One region of the Ruegeria sp. CDSC079 genome, then DNA from elsewhere that is predicted to be linked to it. Evidence: riboswitches for the same ligand, from Rfam matches in the RefSeq annotation. Region 1 holds a riboswitch; the other holds the start of a gene.
The links. A riboswitch is a leader RNA that binds a small molecule or an ion and turns the genes downstream of it on or off. The one in region 1 is predicted to bind cobalamin.
Positions count from the first base shown of each region.

Region 2: linked by a shared signal. The riboswitch ahead of AC2FIC_RS15965 (hypothetical protein) and the one ahead of AC2FIC_RS08335 (CbtB domain-containing protein) in region 1 are both predicted to bind cobalamin.

Region 1 is NZ_JBXWNT010000004.1:51,896-57,907, forward strand. It holds gene AC2FIC_RS08305 (CaiB/BaiF CoA transferase family protein) at 1-142, opposite strand, end outside; gene AC2FIC_RS08310 (thiamine pyrophosphate-binding protein) at 129-1,748, opposite strand; gene AC2FIC_RS08315 (DUF302 domain-containing protein) at 1,826-2,284, opposite strand; gene AC2FIC_RS08320 (DUF1636 family protein) at 2,353-2,766, shown strand; gene AC2FIC_RS08325 (hypothetical protein) at 2,763-3,257, opposite strand; gene AC2FIC_RS08330 (CbtA family protein) at 3,324-4,022, opposite strand; gene AC2FIC_RS08335 (CbtB domain-containing protein) at 4,027-4,197, opposite strand; cobalamin riboswitch at 4,235-4,443, opposite strand; gene cobF (precorrin-6A synthase (deacetylating)) at 4,487-5,230, opposite strand; gene cobA (uroporphyrinogen-III C-methyltransferase) at 5,223-5,951, opposite strand; gene AC2FIC_RS08350 (cobyrinic acid a,c-diamide synthase CobB) at 5,948-6,012, opposite strand, start outside.
Region 2 is NZ_JBXWNT010000008.1:136,743-142,754, reverse strand. It holds gene AC2FIC_RS15985 (5'-nucleotidase C-terminal domain-containing protein) at 1-1,070, shown strand, start outside; RNA gene ffs (signal recognition particle sRNA small type) at 1,110-1,208, shown strand; gene rsgA (ribosome small subunit-dependent GTPase A) at 1,367-2,395, shown strand; gene AC2FIC_RS15970 (alpha/beta hydrolase family protein) at 2,420-3,277, opposite strand; cobalamin riboswitch at 3,417-3,636, shown strand; gene AC2FIC_RS15965 (hypothetical protein) at 3,720-4,124, shown strand; gene AC2FIC_RS15960 (protein-tyrosine phosphatase family protein) at 4,126-4,626, opposite strand; gene AC2FIC_RS15955 (DNA polymerase III subunit gamma/tau) at 4,783-6,012, shown strand, end outside.

The DNA.
Region 1 (6,012 bases):
CGTCCCCTTTAGTGGCAGGGTTTTCGATCTTGATAACGCTGGCACCCAAATCGCCCAGCAACTGTGTGCAGGTCGGTCCGGCCAGAATGCGGGACAGGTCCAGAACCTTGACGCCCTTCAGCGGCCCTTCAGATCCGGCCATCATATCCTCCGCGGTCAATCTCAGCAGCGATTACGGTGAACCTATCAGACTTGGTTGCCGCTTCCAGAGCATCCCTCAGTTCGGCGCGGGTGCGCACCGTGTGACCATTCCCACCGAAGGCCCGGCCCAAAGCTGCAAAGTCGTGGCGGTCGAAATCGACGCCTACGTTCCCCATTTGCCGCTGACGCTGTTTCAATTCTATCAGGGCAAGGCTGGCGTCAACGAACACCAGGAAAATCGGGTTACCACCCATCTCGGCAACGGTCGACAGTTCTCCGGCGACCATCAGGAACCCGGCATCACCGGAAAAGCTGATGACCGGGCGCGTGGGTTCGGCCAGCTTCAGCCCGATGGCCATTGGCAGAGCGCAGCCCATGGTGCAGAGCGCCGAAGACTGGATCAGCCCGCGTTCTTCGGAACATCCCCACATCTGGCTGAGAAGGATGCGATGTGCGCCGCTGTCAGCGGTGGCCAATGTCTCGGCAGGAAGAGCCGCGCGGGTTTCCGCAATTACCGCGGCGGGACCCCATACGTCATCAGTAGGGAAGGCTCGCGCCAGGGCGGCCCGAACCTGTTCGGGCTCACCGCCGGGCCAGGTGGCGCGGGCAGGGTTGCCCTTTGCAACGGCCTCGAGGGTCGCGCCGGTATCAGCCACCAGGTTCAACCCGGCCTGATGCATGTAGTGATCGTTCGGAACCGCCGAAATGTCGATGACGCGCTTTTCTTCGGGGTCCCATATCTCGCGCCAGCCAGGGCGCATTTCGATCGGGTCATAGCCCAGACACAACACTAGATCGGCCTGTTCAACCAGCGGCACTAGATGGGTGTCGGCCAGCGGCGACAGGCCCGCGCCGCCAAGGCACAGTGGATGATCCTCGGGAATCACGCCCTTGGCCTTGTAGGTTGTCACAAAAGGAATGCCAAAATGTTCAAGGAACGCCTGCACCACATTGCGCGAGTCGTCATATAGAACATCCAGGCCGATAATCGCGATGGGCCGTTCGGCCTGTGCCACCCAGCGGCGGGCTTTTTCAACGCAATCCCCCTCGGGCGCGACGGCGGCAGGTTTGACAAGACGGCGGCGTTTGACATCGGTCACAGGCGCATCCGCAACCGAAATCGGCACGTCGATATGCACCGGTCCTGGGCGCGGTTGATTGGCCAGCGACACCGCTTTGTCTGCGATAATATCCGCGCCTTTGGCGGTCAGCATGAACGTCCCTTTGGTGATCGAGCGATAGACCCGTGCGTGATCCATGACCTGATGGGTGTATGTCAGCGCCTCATCTGCGTCGACACAGCCGGTCAGCACGATCATTGGCACCCGGTCCTGCAACGCATTGGCGACCACATTGATCCCGTTCATCGCGCCTGGGCCGAGTGTGGCCACCAGAATGGCCGGGGCGCCGTCGCGGTGATGCACCGCCTCGGCCATAAAGCCGGCCGCGTTCTCGTGTTTGGTCAGGTGAAAGGTTATCCCCGCCTTTTCCAACGCATCCACTAGGGTCAGCACCTCGCCACCTGGCATGCCAAAAGCGTGGCGGCAGCCAGCCTCATAAAGCCGTTGGGCCAGAATGTCCGCAGCGCGGGGCGACGAGTCCTGCATCAGTAAAGCTCCGAAAACTGTTTCAACGCAGATTGCGGAGGACAGACCCGGACGCAAGGCGCATCACGCCAGTGTGACTATTTGACAGCGGCTTCGGCCACGATCTGAAAGGTGTCATCCAATTCCTGGGCAATGTCCCTCAGGGGGTCTCCGCCCTCATAGATATAGGGCGCGAATACAAAGCTGGGCGTTTTATAGGATAGGGTGGCGGTGCCGTCCTCGTTTTCGGTCACGTAAAACCGGATCGGTGCTTCGATCATTGCGCGCACCGAGGTTTCCAGCACGCGCACCGCATAGTCATTGTTGAAGGCGCCGATCACCAGATTGCCTGGGATTGTAATTCCCCGCGCGGCGGCGGCTTTGGTGGGGCCGGCCTGCGTGACCACGATCAGACCGTTTGCCTTAACCGCCGATTTGGTGTCCGAGACTAATTCATCATAGCTTTTGCCCGTTGGATACACGGCCCATCCCGAGAGCGGTTCGTCGGCCCAGGCGGGCAGGGCCAGCAGGGCGAAGACGGTCCAAAGCAGTTTCATCCAGAGGCTTCCTTTTAAGGTGTCTGCAGGAATCCTGCCAGAAATGTGAGAACGTCGCACTCACAATCTTGTGTGCATTCGGGATTGCGCCGCGCCGCTTAAAGCCGCAGAAACGGGCGCAGGACGAAGGGAAAGGTCTGGATCGGATGCGCCTGATGATCTGCAAAACCTGTGGCACCGCACGCGATCGGGCGGCCGAGGTGCAGGCTGTGAAGGACGCACTGAAAAGGGCTGGATTGACGGATCAGGTCGAATTGAGCGAACACGCCTGTTTCAGCAGCTGCGCGGAACCCACGGCGCTGGCTATACAGGCGCTGGGGCGCGCATCTTATGTGTTTTCGGGTGTCGATGTGGTGGCGGATGCTGCGGATATCGCTGAAACTTGCCGTACTTACCTGAACAGCCCGCTGGGCTGGATCGAAGACGCCCGACCCTGCGGGCGGCTTCGGATGTGTTTGCGTGCGCGTATTCCGGCGCTTTAGTCAACCTGAACCGTAACCGCAGCACGAACCGGCACGTTATCGACCGAAAGCGGGCTATGGCTGTTGGAATTCAGCGAAACCGAAACCTCGACCTCACCTTTGGGCAACTGATCAATGTGCATCCAACTGCCGTAAAGCCGGGCGAGCTTTTCTCCGTTGATGTAAACATGCGCGTGCCCTTCGCCTGCCATGTCTGCGGTCGATGCGTTCTGCGGTGCGAAGGTAAAGTTTTTTGGCATAACATGCAGGTTCCAGCCAGACATAGGATCCTGTGTCAGAGCGATGTCCAGTGTAGGTGCATCTGTGCCTGCCGGTAGGTTCAAGGCCGTGGAATGATCGTGGGCCATGGTCTCAGTGGGTGAGGCTCCGTGAAGAGACGGATCAGAATGGTCGTGGCCATCAAATGTGACGCCGTTTGCAGCAGCAATTACAAATCCTGTACCGCCGCCAAAGACCAGACCGATCACGAATAGAGCAAGTGAACGGGTCATTGTATTTCCTTGAAAACATAGGGAAACGCGCCAAGTTTACACCCGGCGCGTTCAATCGAAGTGCGATCAGGCCGTTGCTTCGGAAGGTTGCGCTTCTTTCTGCCAGAAATAGCCAGCGAACGCGCCAACCAGAACCCATGCAACCAGACCGATTCCAAAAGCTCGTGCCGCGAACAATGCGCCAATTTCAGTCGGCACAGGGCCGGTGAAAACATCGGGCTCGGGTGCACCGATAAGATGTGGCACCAACAGAAGTACCGCGGCGATCACATAGCTGATCAGGTTACCTCCAAAGGCGATCAACCACATGGCGACAAGGGCTGCTGCAACCGTTGCGAACCACCAGACCTGACGTGCATAGACATCGGCTGCTGCGACACCCGGCACTTCGGGCGCCAGGGTGAAACCTGGTGCAAGGTGGAAGGCGATAAATCCGGCCAACCCCCAAAGAACGCCGGTCCGGCCATCAATCTGATGCCCTTGACCTTCGGCTACCGACATCAGCGCAACCATCACCAGCGCATAGCCGGTATAGGTCAGCATGGTAAAGATGACACTCAGCGCATCACGCGTCAGTTCAGAGAACATGCGCGGCAGTTCGGGATGAGCCGATACGGTCTCGGCCCCGAAATGCACCAGCTCTCCGGATTCATAAAGCTCGGCATGCAACAATACTGGTTGCACAAATACCAACTGCAGCAAGGCGGCAATCAGCCCCGCTGCAGCACCAGCGAACAACGCGCTGGTCAATATACGACTGAACACGGTCTTAGTGGCAGGGGAAGCCGGTCGCGTGACGCACGTCATGCGCTGCATCATGCAGGGCCGCTGCCTGAACGTGACCGGTCAGCGTAATGAGGCCCAGACCCAGAACCACTGCAAACATGACCGGAACAAAGCCTGTACGCGCGGCGGATGCTGTTTTCGTTTGTGTTGCCATTTTGTATTCTCCTCTGCCGCCGCACCCGACGGCCGGTGTTTCGTTTTTGCGCCTGGCAGGTCTCCTGGCTTGCGGGTCGATGCCTCTGTTCGCCTTCCCCCCGGAGAACCGGGAGTGGCTGGTTGAACAGGGGCTCTCCGCTTACAGTCGCGGGGGCGGCTTTGGAGTTGACCACCGAGGCAGTCGCACCAAATTCCCTCTTAGCATCCGGATTTCTCCGGCAGGACCAGACACCCCCATTTAGCCGCTATAGCTGTGGCGGTGCAATCATCATTTGCGACGTATTGTGTCAGATTATGCGCTTTTTCAGCAAATAAATATCCATGATCCAACCATGGTCGGCACGGGCATGGGCGCGGCGGTCCAGAATCTGCTGCGCAACCTCGGCCAAAGGGCCTTTGATCAGGATTTCCTCTTTCATGCCGACATATGCGCCCCACCAAATGTCCAAGTCTTCCATGTCCAGGTTTTGGAATGAACATTCACCATCCAGCATCACCGCCACGTTTTCTGCGGTTTCCGGCCATCCTTCGTCCCGGATGCGACGACCAGTTGTGACGATATAGGGCGCGCCCAGTTCGTTGATCGGAATCGCATGGGCCGCCGTCAGCGCTTGCAGCGCTGTGATGCCGGGAATCACGCGTGTTTCTGGCTGAGGGGTCAAACGTGCCGCGATTCGCAGCGAACTGTCATACAGCGACGGATCCCCCCAGATCAGCAGCGCCACATGACGGGCCTTCGGGTGGGCTGCGATGGCCTCCTGCCAGCGCAATGCAATCGCGTCGTGCCATTCGTCCACTCCGCGTAAATAGCCATCATCGGCACGGCGTTTGGGAATGTCGAAATACGCGATTTGCGGAGGAGTATCCGCGACCTGAGCGATGATCTGCTCGCGCAGCCCTGCCAGATCGGCCTTGTTTTCGCCCTTGCGGGGGATCAGGATCAGGTCCGCCGAACGGATCGCCTGCGCCCCTTGAAATGTCACATGATCCGGGTTGCCGGTGCCAATACCGATCAGCGTCAGGTCAATCATTTTCGAACTCTGCCAGAGGTCCATACAGGATCAGGGCCGGGGCGGTGCCGATCTCGGTTTCCAACTGCTGCGACAAGGCACCGATGGTCGAGCGTTGCAGCTTTTGTTCGGGGGTCGAGACGGATTCGGCCATCAATGCAGGCGTGTCCAGCGGTAGGCCGTGCGAATGCAGGGCGCCAACCAAAAGGGGAAAGGTGCGCTTGCCCATAAATACGACGGTCGTAGCCTGTGGATCAGCCAGTGCTGCCAGGTTCAGATCTTCGGGCAGTTTGCCACTGACATCGTGGCCGGTGACGAATTGCACGCGCCGCGCGGTCAGTCGCCGGGTCAGCGGAATGCCTGCCGCTGCCGCCGCCGCTACCGCCGAGGGGATGCCGGGGATGATTTCATAGTCGATCCCGGCCTCTTGCAGGGCCACCAGTTCTTCTTCAAGCCGGCCGAACATGCCGCCATCACCGGATTTCAACCGCACAACATGCTGACCGGTTTGTGCATATTCGACCAACAAGCGGCTGACGTGATCCTGCTTGGGCGAGGGGCGCCCGGCGCGTTTGCCGACACCAACCAGGTCAGCATCCTCGCGGGCATGGCTCAGGATCGGGCCGCTGCTGAGGTCGTCAAACAGCACCGCATCAGCTTTCTGCAACCTGTCTACCGCCTTCAGCGTCAGCAATTCCGAGTCGCCGGGGCCTGAACCGATGAAGGACACAAAACCACTCATGCCGAGGCCTCGGCGATCAGATGAAAGAATGTCCCAGTGACATTGCCTCGCACCGATCCGG
Region 2 (6,012 bases), on a different contig from region 1:
GCAAACCAGTTGTCTTACCCGGAACGGCCGGATCACATCTGGGGGTGGTCGACCTGAAACTTCACTCGGCAGAGCGCGGCGGCTGGACCGTTGGCGAAGCCCGGGCGGCGCTACGACCGATATCTGCGGGGCGTCCCGACGAAATGGTATCACTGGCGCCCGAAGATCCGGAATTGTTGCATCTTTTTTCCTCTGGTCATGCCGAAACCCGCAGGCGAGCGGGCCAGCCGGTCGGCCGCACCCCGCACCATCTGCACAGCTATTTCAGCTTTTGCACCGAGGACCGTGGGCTGAGGCTGGTCGCCGCCGCCCAGGCTGCCGCGTTACGTCTGTGTATGTCCGATACCGACCTGGCAGATATTCCGATTTTATCGGCGGTTTCACCTTCGAAATTCGGCGGTCGGGCCGGGCCGCGATTCTATACGGATGTTAAGCCTGGCGAGATATTCCTGCGTAACGTGGTTGACCTGCATGTTTTTCCAAACGAATTGCAGGGTGTCATCGTATCCGGTGACCAAATCGTGGACTGGCTTGAGATGTCCGCAGCTGTTTTCAACCAGATTTCGAACGGATCTGCATCCGAACTTGTTTGCGAAAATCGGGTGGGTCACAACTTTGATGTGCTATACGGGCTGTCCTGTAGAATTGATCTGACACAACCTCCGCGTTTCGACGATATGGGCACCTTGATCAACGCCGAAAACCGGCGCGTTTCAGAGGTTCTGGTCGGTGCCACCCCCATTGCACCGGATCAGCAATTTGCCGTCGCGCTTAACAATTATCGCGCCAGCGGGGGCGGGCATTTCCCATTTGCGGGTAATGCGCAACGTATCGACATGCCCATCCTGCCGGTCCAGCAAGCCCTGCTGGATTATCTGTCAGGCACCTTGGTCAGCGATCCGCTGGAAGAGGCCCAGGAACCCTTCAGAATCACTAGTAACACGGGTACGCAGGCGATCTTACGCACCGGTCCAAATGCCCACCGACATCTGCAGGACATTCAGGAATTTGATCCACAAGTCCTTGGAACCGACGGAAATGGCTTTTTACGGATTCTTCTGACCTTCTGACGGGTTGTGTTTTTCCGGCCAACTGCCTATATCCACCCTCGAGAGGTTGGCGCGGGCGAGCGCCTCGCCAACCTGGTCAGATCCGGAAGGAAGCAGCCACAACGAGCCCCGCTTGGGTCGATGTCCAACCTCTCACTTACGCGCAACGACTGCCGCAGGAGGGACTTTATGATTGTAGCAATGACCCTTCGGGCAGAGCGTTTCTGGGACTAACCCCCGCTTTTGCCTGAACACGTTACCGATGGGTGCGCGCCTGCCACCCTGATGGTTTCCTGTATCTGAACACAGGCAGAACAATGTCCAAAACACTTTCGGACCTGGGATGGTCCTCTCATTTTGCAGCCCAACATGCTGTGAACCCTACCTGCACACCGCATCGCATCAACGCCGTCCATCGTGATCGCCTGATCGGCCTGAATGCGCTTGGCGGCACATCTGATCTGACCCCTGACCGATCAACCGGCGAATTTGCGGTTGGCGATTGGGTCCTTGCGGATGATCAAAACCGCATTCGGCATCTTTTGGAGCGCAAAAGCCTCTTGCAACGCCGGGCCGCAGGCACCGGTGCGCAGGTTCAGCTGATCGCGGCGAATGTGGATGTGCTGTATATCGTCAGTTCCTGCAATGCCGATTTCAATCTGGCACGGCTTGAGCGTTATCTGGCGCTGGCGCATCAGGCCGGGTGCTATCCGGTTGTTGTCCTGACCAAGGCCGACAGCTGCCCTGACCCAGAGAGCTATGCCAGTCAGGCCAGTTCGCTGGCTCGGTTTCTGACCGTTCTAACCGTCAACGCGCTGGAGGCGTCAGAGATTGATCCGATCCTGTCCTGGTGCCCTGCCGGGCAAACTGCTGCTTTGGTCGGCTCATCCGGTGTCGGCAAAACCACATTGGCGAACGCCATGACTGGTCAGGCCGGGACAACGGCGGGGATCCGCGAGGATGACGCACGGGGTCGCCACACCACGACCCATCGTGCGCTTCACCCGATGCGAAACGGGGGGTGGCTGATTGATACGCCAGGAATGCGCGCCCTGCGTTTGATGGATGCCCAAGACGGCGTGGATGAGGTTTTCTCAGACCTTCTGGAATTGGCTGCAAGATGCCGGTTCTCAGATTGCCAGCACCAGGCCGAACCCGGTTGTGCTGTGCAGGAGGCGATTGCCAATGACGTGATTGAGCCCGACCGGCTGGCGCGCTGGCACAAGCTTCGGCGCGAAGATCAGAGGAATTCCGAAACCCTCGCGCAGTCACGGGCACGTGACAAAGCCTTTGGCAAAATGGTGCGATCCGTCATGAATGACAAAAAGTCCCGCAGCAGACACTGAGCGTGACAGAAAGGCGCCTCGTCTTCAGGCAATCAACCGGGGCCAAACCGCCCGGTTTCTGCGGGCAAAAGCGCCAATATGACCGATCTCAGGCGCTCCGAATTCATTCGGAGACAACAGATGTCGCCGCGCCTTCGGCCCATACAGATCGGCAAGCCGCCAGACTGCGTCTGGCGGCACCATCTGGTCGTCCTCGAAGGCGAACAGGTCCACCGGCGTATTCGATTGCGCCCATCTCGCTTCGGGCAGAGCGTCACCGATCTGCGGCACATAATTCTGCGGCGCCGTGCACCAGCTGCGCCATTGCCAATAGACCGGGCCCGGCAAATCGGCACCGATCCCCACAGCTTTGCCCGGCAGATACCCCAGTGCATTCACTGCCAGACGCCCGTGGCCGTGCCAGAACAACCACGCCAGCCCGCGATAGGGCCAGGGATGGTCGGACAGAGTAACCAGCCCCGAACATACACAGATCATCCGGTCGATCTGATCAATGTCTGGCTGCACCGGCCCCAGCACGCCGCCAAGGGAATGACCGATGCTCCACTGCAAAGCGTCCGGGAACCGCCTGCGCATCTCAGCCCGTGCGGCGGGCATGTCGACCAAGGCCCAATCCGCCATGGTCACCTCGGAGGTTTTGAGTTTGTCGCGCAGCGAATGCCCGAAATCGCTGTAGTCATAGGTCAGACAGGCAATACCCTGTTCGGCGGCCAGCCAACGGGCAAAATGCTGGTAATATTCGCGCGGCACTGCAGTTGCGCTGTGAATCACCACGGCGACCTTCGGCTCGGTTTCAGGCAAATACAGCCGCGCCGACAGGCTGGCAGAGCCTGAGGCAAAATCAAAGTCCTTAGTCTGGACGCAGGGCGTGGTATCAAGCATGGCGCTTCCGACAAATTCTGAACTACTCGGTTCACTCAACAATCGGCCCGATTTCGACCATCGGAGTCAACACTGCATCAAGATGACCAAACGTCCGGTTTGCACCCCAACAGGTGGCTTGACTCGGGGTCTGCATAGCCGCTAGCGATGTGGTGATGGTTCTTGTCCCGGAATTGGGGCGGGATGAAAAGGGAACACGGTGCGGTCTGCCCCGGCGATGCCGGAAAGGGCCAACTCCGCGACTGCCCCCGCAACTGTAAGCGGTGAGCAATGCCGAAATACCACTGGCCCCAGGGCTGGGAAGGTCGGCAAAGCGACGACCCGCAAGTCAGGAGACCTGCCATCGTATCGAAACCGAAACTCGGGCGGGGTGTCCGGGCAGGTCGTCAGCGCGCTGTCACACCTGATCCTCACCCTTCGTCCTGCGCGCGGAGGGCGCATTATGATCTGGAAGACAAAAACACACGAATTCACCGCAACCGTCTGTCAGAGGACCGGGAAACCCTGCCCCGCCCTTGCCCGAATGGCACGCGCCATGGCCGAGGCGATGGCGACGGCAAGGCCTGCAACATCCAAAACATTCGAGGTCGAAGGTACCAGCGATCTGACCCATTGCACCGAAGGCTGCACGGCCCGTTTTCGGGCCCAATCAGAACAGATCAGGGTCTATTGCGGCACCAGCACAGACACGCCGACAGAAAAGCTGGACGCCTATGGCGACATGATGTTCGGGCCGGAGTTCATCCAGAAATCCGCTGGTTTTCTGTCAGAACCACCCTGTGCGATGCTCGACGTATCGATCCTGCCGCCGCGCAGCGACAGTATTCCGTATCAAGTGTCTGCCTGATTCAGGGAAGGGTTCGGGCCGGCAACCCGGCCCAGTCCTTTTGCGCGTCGGTTTCCACCGCGCAGGGCCGCACTGCACGCAACCGCCGAAGCGCTTGGTCAGGCGCTTCGCCGCATTCCACCATTAGCCGCATCACAACCATCCCCGAGCGTCCGCACCCACCGCGGCAATGCACCAGCACCTTGCCGCCACTGGCAAGGACATGTTGGGCGGCGGCGCTGGCTTGCGGCCAAAGCGCCTCAACCTCAGGCGTGGGGGCGCCGAAATCGGAGACCGGAAGGTGGACCCAGGCAATCCGTTCGCACTGCAGGTCCGCCTCGAATGAACGCGCGCCGGAATGCTGGAACTCATCCAGAGTAGTCATCGAGATGACCAGGTCCGGCGCCCAATCCCGGATTACTGCGAAATCCCCAGCATAATCGCCCGTGACACCCGGCAGTGGGCACAGAGCGATCTGCCCTTTGCCCAATCCAAGAGGGTGAATTGCAAAACTCTCCAACACAGCTCCTTTTCCTGCATCACCACATGGGGCTAATGCCCCTCATGATTTACCGGCTCTGATGCAACTTGCCAAAACGAAATTCCTTTTCGCGCGCGGTGGACGCGGGCGGCGGGGGTCTCTACGCTGCAAACCTGACACGAATCCAACAGAGCAGACATGACCGACACGCCCAGCCCCGCCTATCAGGTTCTCGCGCGAAAATACCGCCCGGAAACTTTTGCTGACCTCGTCGGTCAGGACGCAATGGTGCGCACGCTGAAAAACGCGTTCGAGGCCGACCGGATTGCACAAGCCTTCATCATGACTGGCATCCGCGGCACCGGTAAGACGACCACGGCCCGGATCATCGCCAAGGGCATGAACTGCATCGGTCCTGATGGGCAAGGCAAGCCCACGACCGAACCCTGCGGCCAGTGCGAACATTGCGTCGCCATCATGGAAGGCCGCCATGTCGATGTGATGGAGATGGACGCCGCCAGCCGCACCGGCGTAAATGACATCCGCGAAATCATCGACTCGGTGCGCTATCGTGCCGCCAGTGCGCGCTATAAGATCTACATTATCGACGAGGTTCACATGCTTTCGACCAGCGCGTTCAACGCGCTGCTCAAGACGTTGGAAGAACCTCCTGCGCATGTGAAGTTCATCTTTGCCACGACCGAAATCCGCAAAGTCCCGGTGACTGTTCTGTCGCGGTGCCAACGATTTGACCTGCGCCGGATCGAACCCGAGGACATGATTGGCCTGCTCAATAAGATCGCAGAGGCTGAGAAGGCACAGATCGCGGATGATGCCCTGGCGCTGATCACCCGCGCGGCCGAAGGGTCGGCGCGCGACGCAACATCACTGCTGGATCAGGCAATCAGCCATGGGGCCGGTGAAACCAGCGCCGATCAGGTGCGCGCGATGCTGGGTCTGGCCGACCGAGGCCGGGTATTGGACTTGATGGAAATGATCCTGCGAGGGGATGCAGCAAACGCGCTGACTGAATTGGGCGGGCAATATGCCGAAGGGGCCGATCCGCTATCCGTGCTGCGCGATCTGGCCGAAATCACGCACTGGGTTTCGGTTGTGAAGATCACGCCAGACGCAGCCGAGGACCCGACGGTTTCCCCTGATGAACGTGCTCGTGGTCAGCAAATGGCCGAGGCCCTGCCAATGCGCGTTTTGACCCGGATGTGGCAGATGTTGCTGAAAGCGCTGGAAGAGGTATCGGCCGCGCCAAATGCCATGATGGCTGCTGAAATGGCCGTTATCCGCCTGACCCATGTTGCCGACTTGCCCAGCCCCGAAGAGCTGATCAAGCGCCTGCAGGACAACCCGCCACCGCCTCCGAATGGTGGTCCGGGCGGTGGTATGGCCGTGCCCTCTCAGGCTCCGGTACCA